3 regions of the Paucibacter sp. JuS9 genome follow, and region 3 is predicted to be linked to each of the others. Evidence: predicted binding sites of a transcription regulator. Region 3 holds the regulator's gene; each other region holds the start of a gene.

Region 1 (3,274 bases), 1.5 Mb from region 3:
TCCGGCACCGGCAAGGAGCTTGTGGCGCATGCGGTGCATGATGCCGGTGCGCGTGCTTCGGCACCCTTCGTCGCCGTTAACTGCGGTGCGATTCCCGAGCAATTGCTGGAGGCTGAGTTCTTCGGCTATCGCAAGGGCGCATTCACCGGCGCGAATGAAGACCGCGACGGCTTCTTCAAGGCCGCACACGGCGGCACGCTGTTCCTGGACGAAATCGGCGACCTGCCACTGGCCATGCAGAGCAAGCTCTTGCGCGCGATCCAGGAGCGCTCGGTGAGGCCGGTGGGTGCGGTGGCGGAGTCGCCGGTGAATGTGCGCATCCTCAGTGCCACACACAAGGACCTCGGCGCCGAAGTCGCAGCAGGCCGCTTCCGGCAGGATTTGTTCTACCGTCTCAACGTGATCCAGATCCGGGTGCCGCCACTGCGTGAGCGCATCGAAGACCTGGCGGCGATCAGCGAGAGAGTGCTGCAGCGCATTGCGCACGACGCCGGCGTCTCGCCGCCACCGCGCCTCACCAGTGCTGCGCTGGCACAGCTGGCGCGCTATGCCTTCCCGGGCAATGTGCGCGAGCTCGAGAACCTGCTGCACCGGGCGCTGGCGCTGTCCGGCAGTGAATCAATCGACGCCGAGGACCTGGACTTGCCGGACGCCGCCTTGGACGATTCACAGTTCGCTGCTCTGGACGACCCGCTGGCCAGTCTGGTGCCGGCATCGCCAGGGCGTGTGTCGGACGACGAGGCCGAGCTGCCTCACGACCTGGCCCTGCACCTGGACGATGTCGAGCGCAACATCCTGGTGCGAGCGCTCGAGCGCCATCGCTACAACCGCACGGCGGCTGGCGCGGCACTGGGCCTGTCCTTGCGCCAGATCCGCTACCGCATGGCACGCCTGGGCATCACGGTGGGCGAGGGTGGTAGCGACAGCTGAAGAGCAGGGTTTGCGAGGGCCCCAGACTATCCCTAGTGGTGGCTTGCGAACTGTTACAGCGGTGCTCGCGTCGGCCCGCCGCGAACCGTCCTGAAGCGCTGCCGCCGACCGTCGCCGGCGCAAGTGCAAAGCACCAATTGGCGCGGCCTGGCGAGCGATTTCTTGCTGCAAGCCAGCATTGATGCGGCCCGCCGTCGGCACCCATCGGCCGGCACGCAGTGAGCCCGCGATAGAGCGGGCAAGACCTGGCCCGAAAGCCTCGCGCCAGACTGCTTCGCTAGCCAATTCGCCCCCCTAGGTCAACAGTGTTCGTACGCTATTGGTAGTGCTTGAAGGGGTGTTGACCCCCAGATATAGTGTCCTTTCGTGCTATTCTCCTGACTCGGTTTCACACCGCAATGCCTGTCTCAAAAGCTGTTCCCGGAGACCCTCAAGGCCACGCTGCATTCGCAGTCAGTGGTGTCTGGGCTCAGGCATCGGTGAATGGCCAGCCGAGTGCCAGCGAGCTAACCGAGCCCAAACAAAGACCCAAGTAAAGCCACGGCTGCAGCCGCACATGCCGCCGCGGCTTTGCCATTCCGATTCGAACGAAAAGACAAGGAAGTAGACCCACCATGCAAACCCATCTCGCCCAGCCCGTCGTCGCCGAAGGCGCGAGCCGCGTGCCTGCCACCGACAGCGCAGCGGCGCCGCAGTCGTCGGCATACCTGGCCTACCAGATCATTCGCCGCAATGGTGCGGTCGTGTCCTTCGAGCCCAGCAAGATTGCTGTGGCCTTGATGAAGGCCTTCCTGGCAGTGCATGGCACCAGTGGCGCGGCTTCGGCCAGCGTGCGCGAGACGGTGGACGGCCTGACCGAAAACGTGGTGCGCGCCCTGCTGCGCTCGCGTCCCAGTGGCGGTACGTTCCATATTGAAGACGTGCAGGACCACGTCGAGCTGGGTCTGATGCGCGGTGGTCACCATGAAGTGGCCCGCGCCTACGTGCTGTACCGCGAGCGTCGTGCGCAAGAGCGCCTGCGCCAGGGCGAGGGCGCTGCCCCCAAGGCTGCGGAAGCCAGCATCCATGTGATCGATGGCGGCCAGCGCGTGCCATTGGACCTGGCCAGCCTGCAGGCGCTGATCGTCTCCAGCTGCGAAGGCCTGGGCGCCGACGTGAAAGCCGAGCCCATCCTGGCTGAGACCAAGCGCAATCTGTACGACGGCGTGCCGATCGACGAGGTCTACAAGGCCTCCATCCTGGCCGCCCGCACGCTGATCGAGAAGGACCCGAGCTACAGCCAGGCCACGGCGCGCCTGCTGATGCACACCATCCGCAAGGAAATCCTCGGTGAGGAAGTCACCCAGGCCGAGATGCACCAGCGCTATGCCGAGTACTTCCCGCAATTCATCAAGAAGGGTGTGCAGGCCGAGCTGCTGGACGAGAGGCTGCAGCAGTACGACCTGGCCAAGCTGGGCGCCGCACTGAAGGCTGATCGCGACTTCCAGTTCGACTACCTGGGTCTGCAGACCCTGTTCGACCGCTACTTCCTGCACACAGAAGGCAAGCGGATCGAGATGCCTCAGGCCTTCTTCATGCGCGTGGCCATGGGCCTGGCGCTGAACGAGATCAACCGCGAAGCGCGCGCCATCGAGTTCTACGAAGTGCTGTCGAGCTTCGACTTCATGTCCAGCACGCCGACGCTGTTCAACTCGGGTACCCGCCGCTCGCAGCTCTCGAGCTGCTACCTGACGACGGTGGCCGACGACCTGGATGGCATCTATGAGGCGCTGAAAGAGAACGCGTTGCTGTCCAAGTTCGCCGGTGGTCTGGGCAACGACTGGACGCCGGTGCGGGCCCTCGGTTCGCACATCAAGGGCACGAACGGCAAGTCGCAAGGCGTCGTCCCCTTCCTCAAGGTGGTCAACGACACGGCCGTGGCCGTGAACCAGGGCGGCAAGCGCAAGGGCGCCGTCTGCGCCTATCTGGAATCGTGGCACCTGGACATCGAAGAGTTCCTGGAACTGCGCAAGAACACCGGCGACGACCGCCGCCGCACGCACGACATGAACACGGCGAACTGGATCCCCGACCTGTTCATGCGCCGCGTGATGGACGGTGGCGACTGGACACTGTTCAGTCCGTCCACCTGCCCGGACCTGCACGACTTGTTCGGCAAGGCCTTTGAGACGGCCTATGTCGCCTACGAGCAGAAGGCCGACCGCGGCGAGATCAAGCTGTTCAAGCGCATGCCCGCCAAGGACCTGTGGCGCAAGATGCTCTCGATGCTGTTCGAGACCGGCCATCCCTGGATCACGTTCAAGGACGCCTGCAACGTGCGCTCGCCGCAGCAGCACGTTGGCGT
Region 2 (3,274 bases), 710 kb from region 3:
CATCTGGCGCCGGCCTGGTGCCTGGGTGGGTTGGGCCTTCATCCATGCCTTGATGAAGTCCGGGCCGCGGCGCGTGTAGACATTGCCCAGTTCGGGGGCGAAATACGCCCCTTCGCCCAGCAGCGTGTGGCAACCGATGCAGTTGCGGGTTTCCCAGATGTGTTTGCCGCGCACGACGGCCGGGGTGATGTCGCCCGACTTCGAGCGCGCCGGGATGCGTTGCTCGGTGTCGAAGATCAACACGGCAAACAGCAACACGAAGAATGCCGTGCCACCGTAGAAAATATTGCGCGCCATCTGGCTGGTGAAGCCTCGGCTCATGGTCATCCTCCGGGGATAGATTGGGATGCCGACAGCCTAGGGAAACGCTCGGGAATTTCCTTGAAGCTGTATAAGAAATCCAAGTTTTGCGTCGCTTGGGATCCCCTGCGTGGCGGCTACGCTGCAGAACTGCGCTCGGGGACTGCTCCCTCGTACACTGATCTGCATGAACATTTCCTCATTTGATGAACTCTTGCTGGCTGCTCGCCAGCAAGCGGAGCCTCAGCGTCTGCTGATGGTTTTTGTTGGCGCAAGCCTTGGCGAGGAGGCCAGCCAAGCCGAGCGCGCAGCCTTCGAGCAGGGAGCCGGCGGCGAGATTACTCCTCTGATGTGCGTCGACAAGTGCGTGACGGAGCTGTCCGACTTTGCATCTCTGGCCGGCGAAGCTGACACCATGGCGCAAGCCTGGGTGCTGGTTTTTGCTGGGGCAATTGCTGCCGCAGCCGAGGCGCGTGAAGTCGACACGGCGCTGCGCAAACTGGTTGAGTCGGTCCGTGTCGGGCAAGTGCAAAGTTTGGCCGTCTTCAATCGCGAAGGGCAGGCAGTGATGCTTCGCTGATGCGGCCGACTTGAGCCGCTGCGCCCCAGGGCCTTGGGGCAAGCAGGCGTTTTCGGGCGTCTCCTTCGGCATGGTCTGCTTGGCGCTACGACTCGGCGTTGGCTGAGACGCTACACCGCCAGAGGGGCCTCAGGGGGGCTGCCCTGTGTCGGCCAGGTGTTCCCGCTGCAGCGCAGTCGCGCCCGCGGTACTGGCCGAATTCCGCGTTTCAGCCACCGGTCGGGTCACCCTGCACGACGCGGTGATAGGCGACTCCTGCGCTGAGGTCTGCGCTATTCAGCGAGCGCGTCGAGCGGCTTGCATGCCGGCCTGTTGAACGCAGCCGAGCCTCGAACAACCCGTCATGCCCTAACGCCATATGTCGTGGAGCACTTCTGGCCTTGATGTGGGACTTGTCCTGGGTCAGTTCAGAACGATGCTCGCGCAATGTCGTCTCCCGCATCGGTGTTTTCAGCTGGCAGCGCACCGGGTTTGCGCCGGCGCAAACTCTGAGCAGTCTTTCGGTATTCGCCTCCTGGCACTACATATAGTGTCCGACATCGAATCGAAACACTAAATGTGTGTGTTTCATTCGGCTTGCCGCTGAAGAGAAGTGCCATGTGCGCGCATCAGAGACCTACCCTTCTTTGCCCAGACGCCGCCGCAGCGGCAGACACAACATGTCCATGAAAATCCCTGCTCAGACCGATTCATTGCCTGGACTGCCTTCCTTGATCAGCAAGCGCAATGGGCGTGAGCTGGCGTTCGATCCCGAGAAGATCGTTCAGGCTCTTGTCCGGGCGGGTGCTGCTTGCGATGAACTCGACGCTGGCGGCGCGCGGCGCCTCACCTACGAGCAGGTCTTGCCTTCGCTTGCCGCACAGCAGATCTGCAGGCCGTCTGTCGAGGCGGTGCAGGATCTGGTTGAGGCGGCGCTGTTCGACGCCGGGTACCGCCGGACACTTCGCGCCTATGCCGTCTACCGGGAACAGCACCGCAGCCTGCGCAAGGCTCGGCAGACCCTGGTCGATGTGCAGGCGACGATGGACGAGTACCTGGGTCAGCAGGATTGGCGCATCAAGGCCAATGCCAACCAGGGGTGGAGCCTGGGCGGGCTGATTCTGAACGTATCCGGAAAGGTTGTGGCCAATTACTGGCTGGACCAGGTCTACCCGCCTGAGATCGGCCAGGCCCACCGGGAGGCCGACATCCACATCCATGACCTCGACATGCTGAGTGGCTACTGCGCCGGCTGGTCCTTGCGTACGCTGCTAAACGAGGGGCTGAACGGTGTTCCCGGAAAAGTTGAAGCCGGCCCGCCCCAACATCTGAGCAGCGCGGTCGGGCAGATCGTCAATTTCCTCGGCACCTTGCAAAACGAGTGGGCGGGCGCACAGGCCTTCTCCAGCTTCGACACCTATCTGGCGCCCTATGTGCGCAAGGATGCTCTGGGCTACGCGCAGGTCCGCCAGGCGATGCAGGAGCTGATCTACAACCTCAACGTCCCTTCGCGGTGGGGCACGCAGACGCCGTTCACCAATCTGACCTTCGACTGGACTTGTCCGGACGACCTGCGAGAGCAGGTGCCGATGATCGGCGGGCGGGAGATGCCGTTTTGCTACGGCGATCTACAGGTCGAGATGGACCTGATCAACCGTGCTTACATCGACGTGATGATGGCCGGGGATGCCAAGGGGCGCGCCTTTACTTTTCCGATCCCCACCTACAACATCACCCGGGACTTCGATTGGGACAGTCCCAACTCGCAGGCTCTTTTCGAGATGACGGCGCGCTACGGATTGCCGTATTTCCAGAACTTCCTGAACTCCGAGCTGCAGCCGAATATGGTGCGCTCGATGTGTTGCCGGCTTCAGCTCGACCTGCGCGAGTTGCTCAAACGGGGCAATGGCCTTTTCGGCTCTGCCGAGCAGACCGGATCCCTGGGGGTGGTGACTGTCAACTGCGCGCGCCTGGGCCATCTGCACGCCGGTGATGAGTCTGGACTGCTGGCCGCACTGGATCGCCTACTGGAACTAGGGCGCGACAGTTTGGAGATCAAGCGCAAGGTGATCCAACGTCTGATCGATGAGGGATTGTTCCCCTACACGAGGCGCTACCTGGGAACTCTGCGCAACCACTTTTCGACGCTGGGAGTCAACGGCGTCAACGAGATGCTCCGCAACTTCAGCGCGGACCGGGAGAACATCACGACGCCAGCCGGCCATGCCATGGCGGTGCGTTTGCTGGACCATGTCCGTGCGCGCATGGTGGAGTTCCAGGAACAGACCGGGCATCTCTACAACCTGGAGGCAACGCCGGCGGAAGGAACGACTTACCGCTTCGCGAAGGAAGACCGCAAGCGCTTCCCAGGAATCCTGCAGGCGGGAACACCAGAGCAGCCCTACTACACGAACA
Region 3 (3,274 bases):
CAGCCATCCAGCAGGAAAACCAGCGCCAGGAAGATCACATCGAGCTGATCGCCTCGGAAAACTACACCTCGCCGGCCGTGATGCAGGCGCAGGGCAGCCAGCTGACCAACAAGTACGCCGAGGGCTATCCCGGCAAGCGCTACTACGGTGGCTGCGAGTACGTGGACGTGGTCGAGCAACTCGCCATTGACCGCCTGAAGCAGCTCTACGGTGCCAACTTCGCCAATGTGCAGGCCAACTCGGGCTCGCAAGCCAACCAGGGCGTGTTCTTCGCGTTGCTGCAGCCGGGCGACACCATCATGGGCATGAGCCTGGCCGAAGGCGGTCACCTGACCCACGGCATGGCACTGAACATGAGCGGCAAGTGGTTCAACGTGGTCAGTTACGGTCTCAACGAGAAGGAAGAGATCGACTACGACGCGATGGAAGCCCTGGCCCGCGAGAAGAAGCCAAAGCTGATCATCGCTGGCGCTTCGGCCTACAGCCTGCGCATCGATTTCGAGCGCTTCGGCAAGATCGCCAAGGAAATCGGCGCCTACTTCATGGTGGACATGGCCCACTACGCCGGCCTGATTGCTGCTGGCGTCTACCCTAACCCGATGCCCTATGCCGACGTGGTCACCTCGACCACGCACAAGAGTCTGCGCGGCCCGCGCGGCGGCATCATCCTGATGAACGACGAGGCGATTGCCAAGAAGATCAACAGCGCCATTTTTCCCGGCATCCAGGGCGGACCGTTGATGCACGTCATCGCCGGCAAGGCCGTGGCCTTCAAGGAAGCGCTGACGCCTGAGTTCAAGGCCTACCAGCAGCAGGTGGTCAAGAACGCCAAGGTGCTGGCCGACACGCTGATCGAGCGGGGCCTGCGCATCGTCTCCGGCGGTACCGAGAGCCATGTGATGCTGGTGGACCTGCGACCCAAGGGCCTGACCGGCAAGGAAGCCGAAGCGCTGCTGGGCAAGGCCCACATGACCTGCAACAAGAACGGTATTCCGAACGATCCGCAAAAACCCATGGTCACCAGCGGCATCCGCCTGGGTACGCCGGCCATGACCACGCGCGGTTTCAAGGAAGAGCAGGTGCGCGCCACGGCCCACCTGATCGCCGACGTGCTGGACAAGCCGAACGACGAGGCCGTGCTCGAGGCAGTGCGCGCCAACGTGGCCGCGCTGACGCGCGACTTTCCGGTCTACCGCTGATTCTCAAGAGGCCCGATGCGCTGTCCTTTTTGCAGCCACACCGAAACTCAGGTCGCCGAGACCCGGGAATCGGACGAAGGCGACGTCATTCGGCGTCGCCGCCGTTGCCTGAGCTGCGACAAGCGCTTCACCACCTATGAGCGGGCGGAAATCGCCCTGCCCGCCGTGGTCAAGAAGGACGGCACCCGGGCGGACTTCGAACCAGCCAAGCTGCGGGCTTCGATGCAGCTGGCCTTGCGCAAGCGGCCGGTGAGCATCGAGCAGATCGATGCTGCGCTGGCCCGCATCGAAGAGAAGCTGCTCGCCAGCGGCGCGCGCGAAATGCCTTCCACCAAGCTCGGCGAGCTGGTGATGCGCGAACTCAAGCGCATCGACAAGGTGGCCTATGTGCGCTTCGCCTCGGTCTATCGCAGCTTCGAGGATGTGGACGAATTCCGGCAGCTGATCCGGGACATCTGAGCTTCGCCTCCCCCCAGCTGGGGACACCCTCCTCTCCAGGAATGAAGCCGGCACGAGCCGGCTTTTCTACATTGCTTGCACAAAGAGCGATGAGCCTGAGGGAGGAGCGTCATGAGCAAGCTTGCACCGAAAGGGATGCAAGGCCTTGGCCTGGTCGAATGCCTGATGTATTGCGCGATTCTCGGCATCCTGCTCGGCAAGGCCCTGCCTGCCATGCAGGAACTCAGGCTGCGACAGCGCATCCAGGGCCTGGCCGAAACCGTCAGGACGGACGTGATGCTGGCCCGTGGCGAGTCGATCCGGCTCGGCGAGGCGGTCCATGTGCGATTCAATGTGCACGCCACTGGCACCTGCTATCTGCTTCACACCGGTGCCAGCGGCGCATGTGCCTGCAACAGCGACGGGCTTGCCGTGTGCAGCGCCGAGGCTCAGTCGCTCAAGCTTCATTGGATACCGCTGGAGCTTCGCGCCAGCGTCAAGGCCAATGTTCCCAGCATGGCCTTTTCAGGCTACCGCGGCACGGTCAGCCCGACTGGCAGCATCGACATCGCGGCCACCGACCGGAAAGCGACGATCCGCCACGTGGTCAGCCTCGCCGGTCGGGTGCGCAGCTGTACTCCCGACGGCAGTTTCAGGCGGCTGAACGCCTGTTCCTGAACCGCTCCCGAACCTGTCCATGAGGCTTGCTCCCATGTTCGAGGGGCTGACTGACAAGCGGTGTCTGGGTGCCGATGAGTGGTATTTCCGGGCTTAAGACCAGCAAGGAAGTGCCAATAATTGCGCATGACGATGCCATTCGTGCCCATCGACGGTTCCCAAAGTGCCGGCCGCTTGCTAGGCCTTCGTGGGTTCACGCTGATCGAATTGCTGATCACCCTGGTCGTGATCGGCATCCTGGCGGCCATTGCCCTGCCGTCCTACCAGCAATACATGTTTCGCAGCCGCCGGGCCGACGCCACCAGTGCCTTGAACAGCTTGCAGCTTGCCCAGGAACGGTACCGGGCCAATCAGCCCAGCTACGCGGCGAGCATGTCCACCTTGGGCGTTGGCTCCTCGACCTCGCCGCAAGGCCACTACACGATCGCCATCGCTGCCTCTGGTGAGACGGGTTACACCCTCACGGCTTTGGCGAACAGCTCGAGCCCGCAAGACCGGGACACGGACTGCCGCAAATTCGAGCTGAAGATGCTCTCCGGCAATACGACCTATGCCGGCTACAAGTCCGACTTGAGCACCACCAACGACAAATGCTGGGCCAAATGAAGAAGCTGTCGCTCCTATCCCGTGGTGTCACCTTGGTCGAAATGCTGATCGTGGTCGGCATTCTGGGCGTCATCCTGGCCGTAGCGGCGCCGTCGCTTGCCGACATGATGGCCAAGCGCCGTGTCGAGATGGTCGCCGCAGAACTGGCAACTTCGCTGGCCTATGCAAGATCCGAAGCAGGCTCGCGACCCAGCAGCGTGCTTGTATTCTTTGGTGGCGGCGGCAGCTGCTACAGCCTCGTCTACTGGGGTGGCGGTGGCGCTTGCAATTGCGCCCTGGGCGCAGGCAATGCCTGTTCTGATCCGGACGCGAGCGGCACCGAGATCAAGACGGTCGCGGTCCCCAGTTCCACG

The links. The regulator NrdR, encoded in region 3, represses ribonucleotide reductase genes. The targets are predictions, from matches to a motif close to CACNANATNTNGTG.
Region 1: a site for NrdR is predicted at 1,276-1,289, ahead of ABT392_RS14175 (ribonucleoside-diphosphate reductase subunit alpha). Genes of this name have one in related genera too.
Region 2: a site for NrdR is predicted at 1,399-1,412, ahead of ABT392_RS10780 (ribonucleoside triphosphate reductase). Genes of this name have one in related genera too.

What each region holds. Positions count from the first base shown of each region.
Region 1 covers NZ_CP194172.1:3,158,689-3,161,962, reverse strand. Annotated here, with positions in the region: gene ABT392_RS14180 (sigma-54-dependent transcriptional regulator) at 1-930, shown strand, start outside; gene ABT392_RS14175 (ribonucleoside-diphosphate reductase subunit alpha) at 1,545-3,274, shown strand, end outside.
Region 2 covers NZ_CP194172.1:2,409,915-2,413,188, reverse strand. Annotated here, with positions in the region: gene ABT392_RS10790 (c-type cytochrome) at 1-321, opposite strand, end outside; gene ABT392_RS10785 (ribonucleotide reductase subunit alpha) at 488-880, shown strand; gene ABT392_RS10780 (ribonucleoside triphosphate reductase) at 1,546-3,274, shown strand, end outside.
Region 3 covers NZ_CP194172.1:1,700,466-1,703,739, reverse strand. Annotated here, with positions in the region: gene glyA (serine hydroxymethyltransferase) at 1-1,199, shown strand, start outside; gene nrdR (transcriptional regulator NrdR) at 1,215-1,658, shown strand; gene ABT392_RS07525 (GspH/FimT family pseudopilin) at 1,770-2,315, shown strand; gene ABT392_RS07520 (type IV pilin protein) at 2,442-2,921, shown strand; gene ABT392_RS07515 (GspH/FimT family pseudopilin) at 2,918-3,274, shown strand, end outside.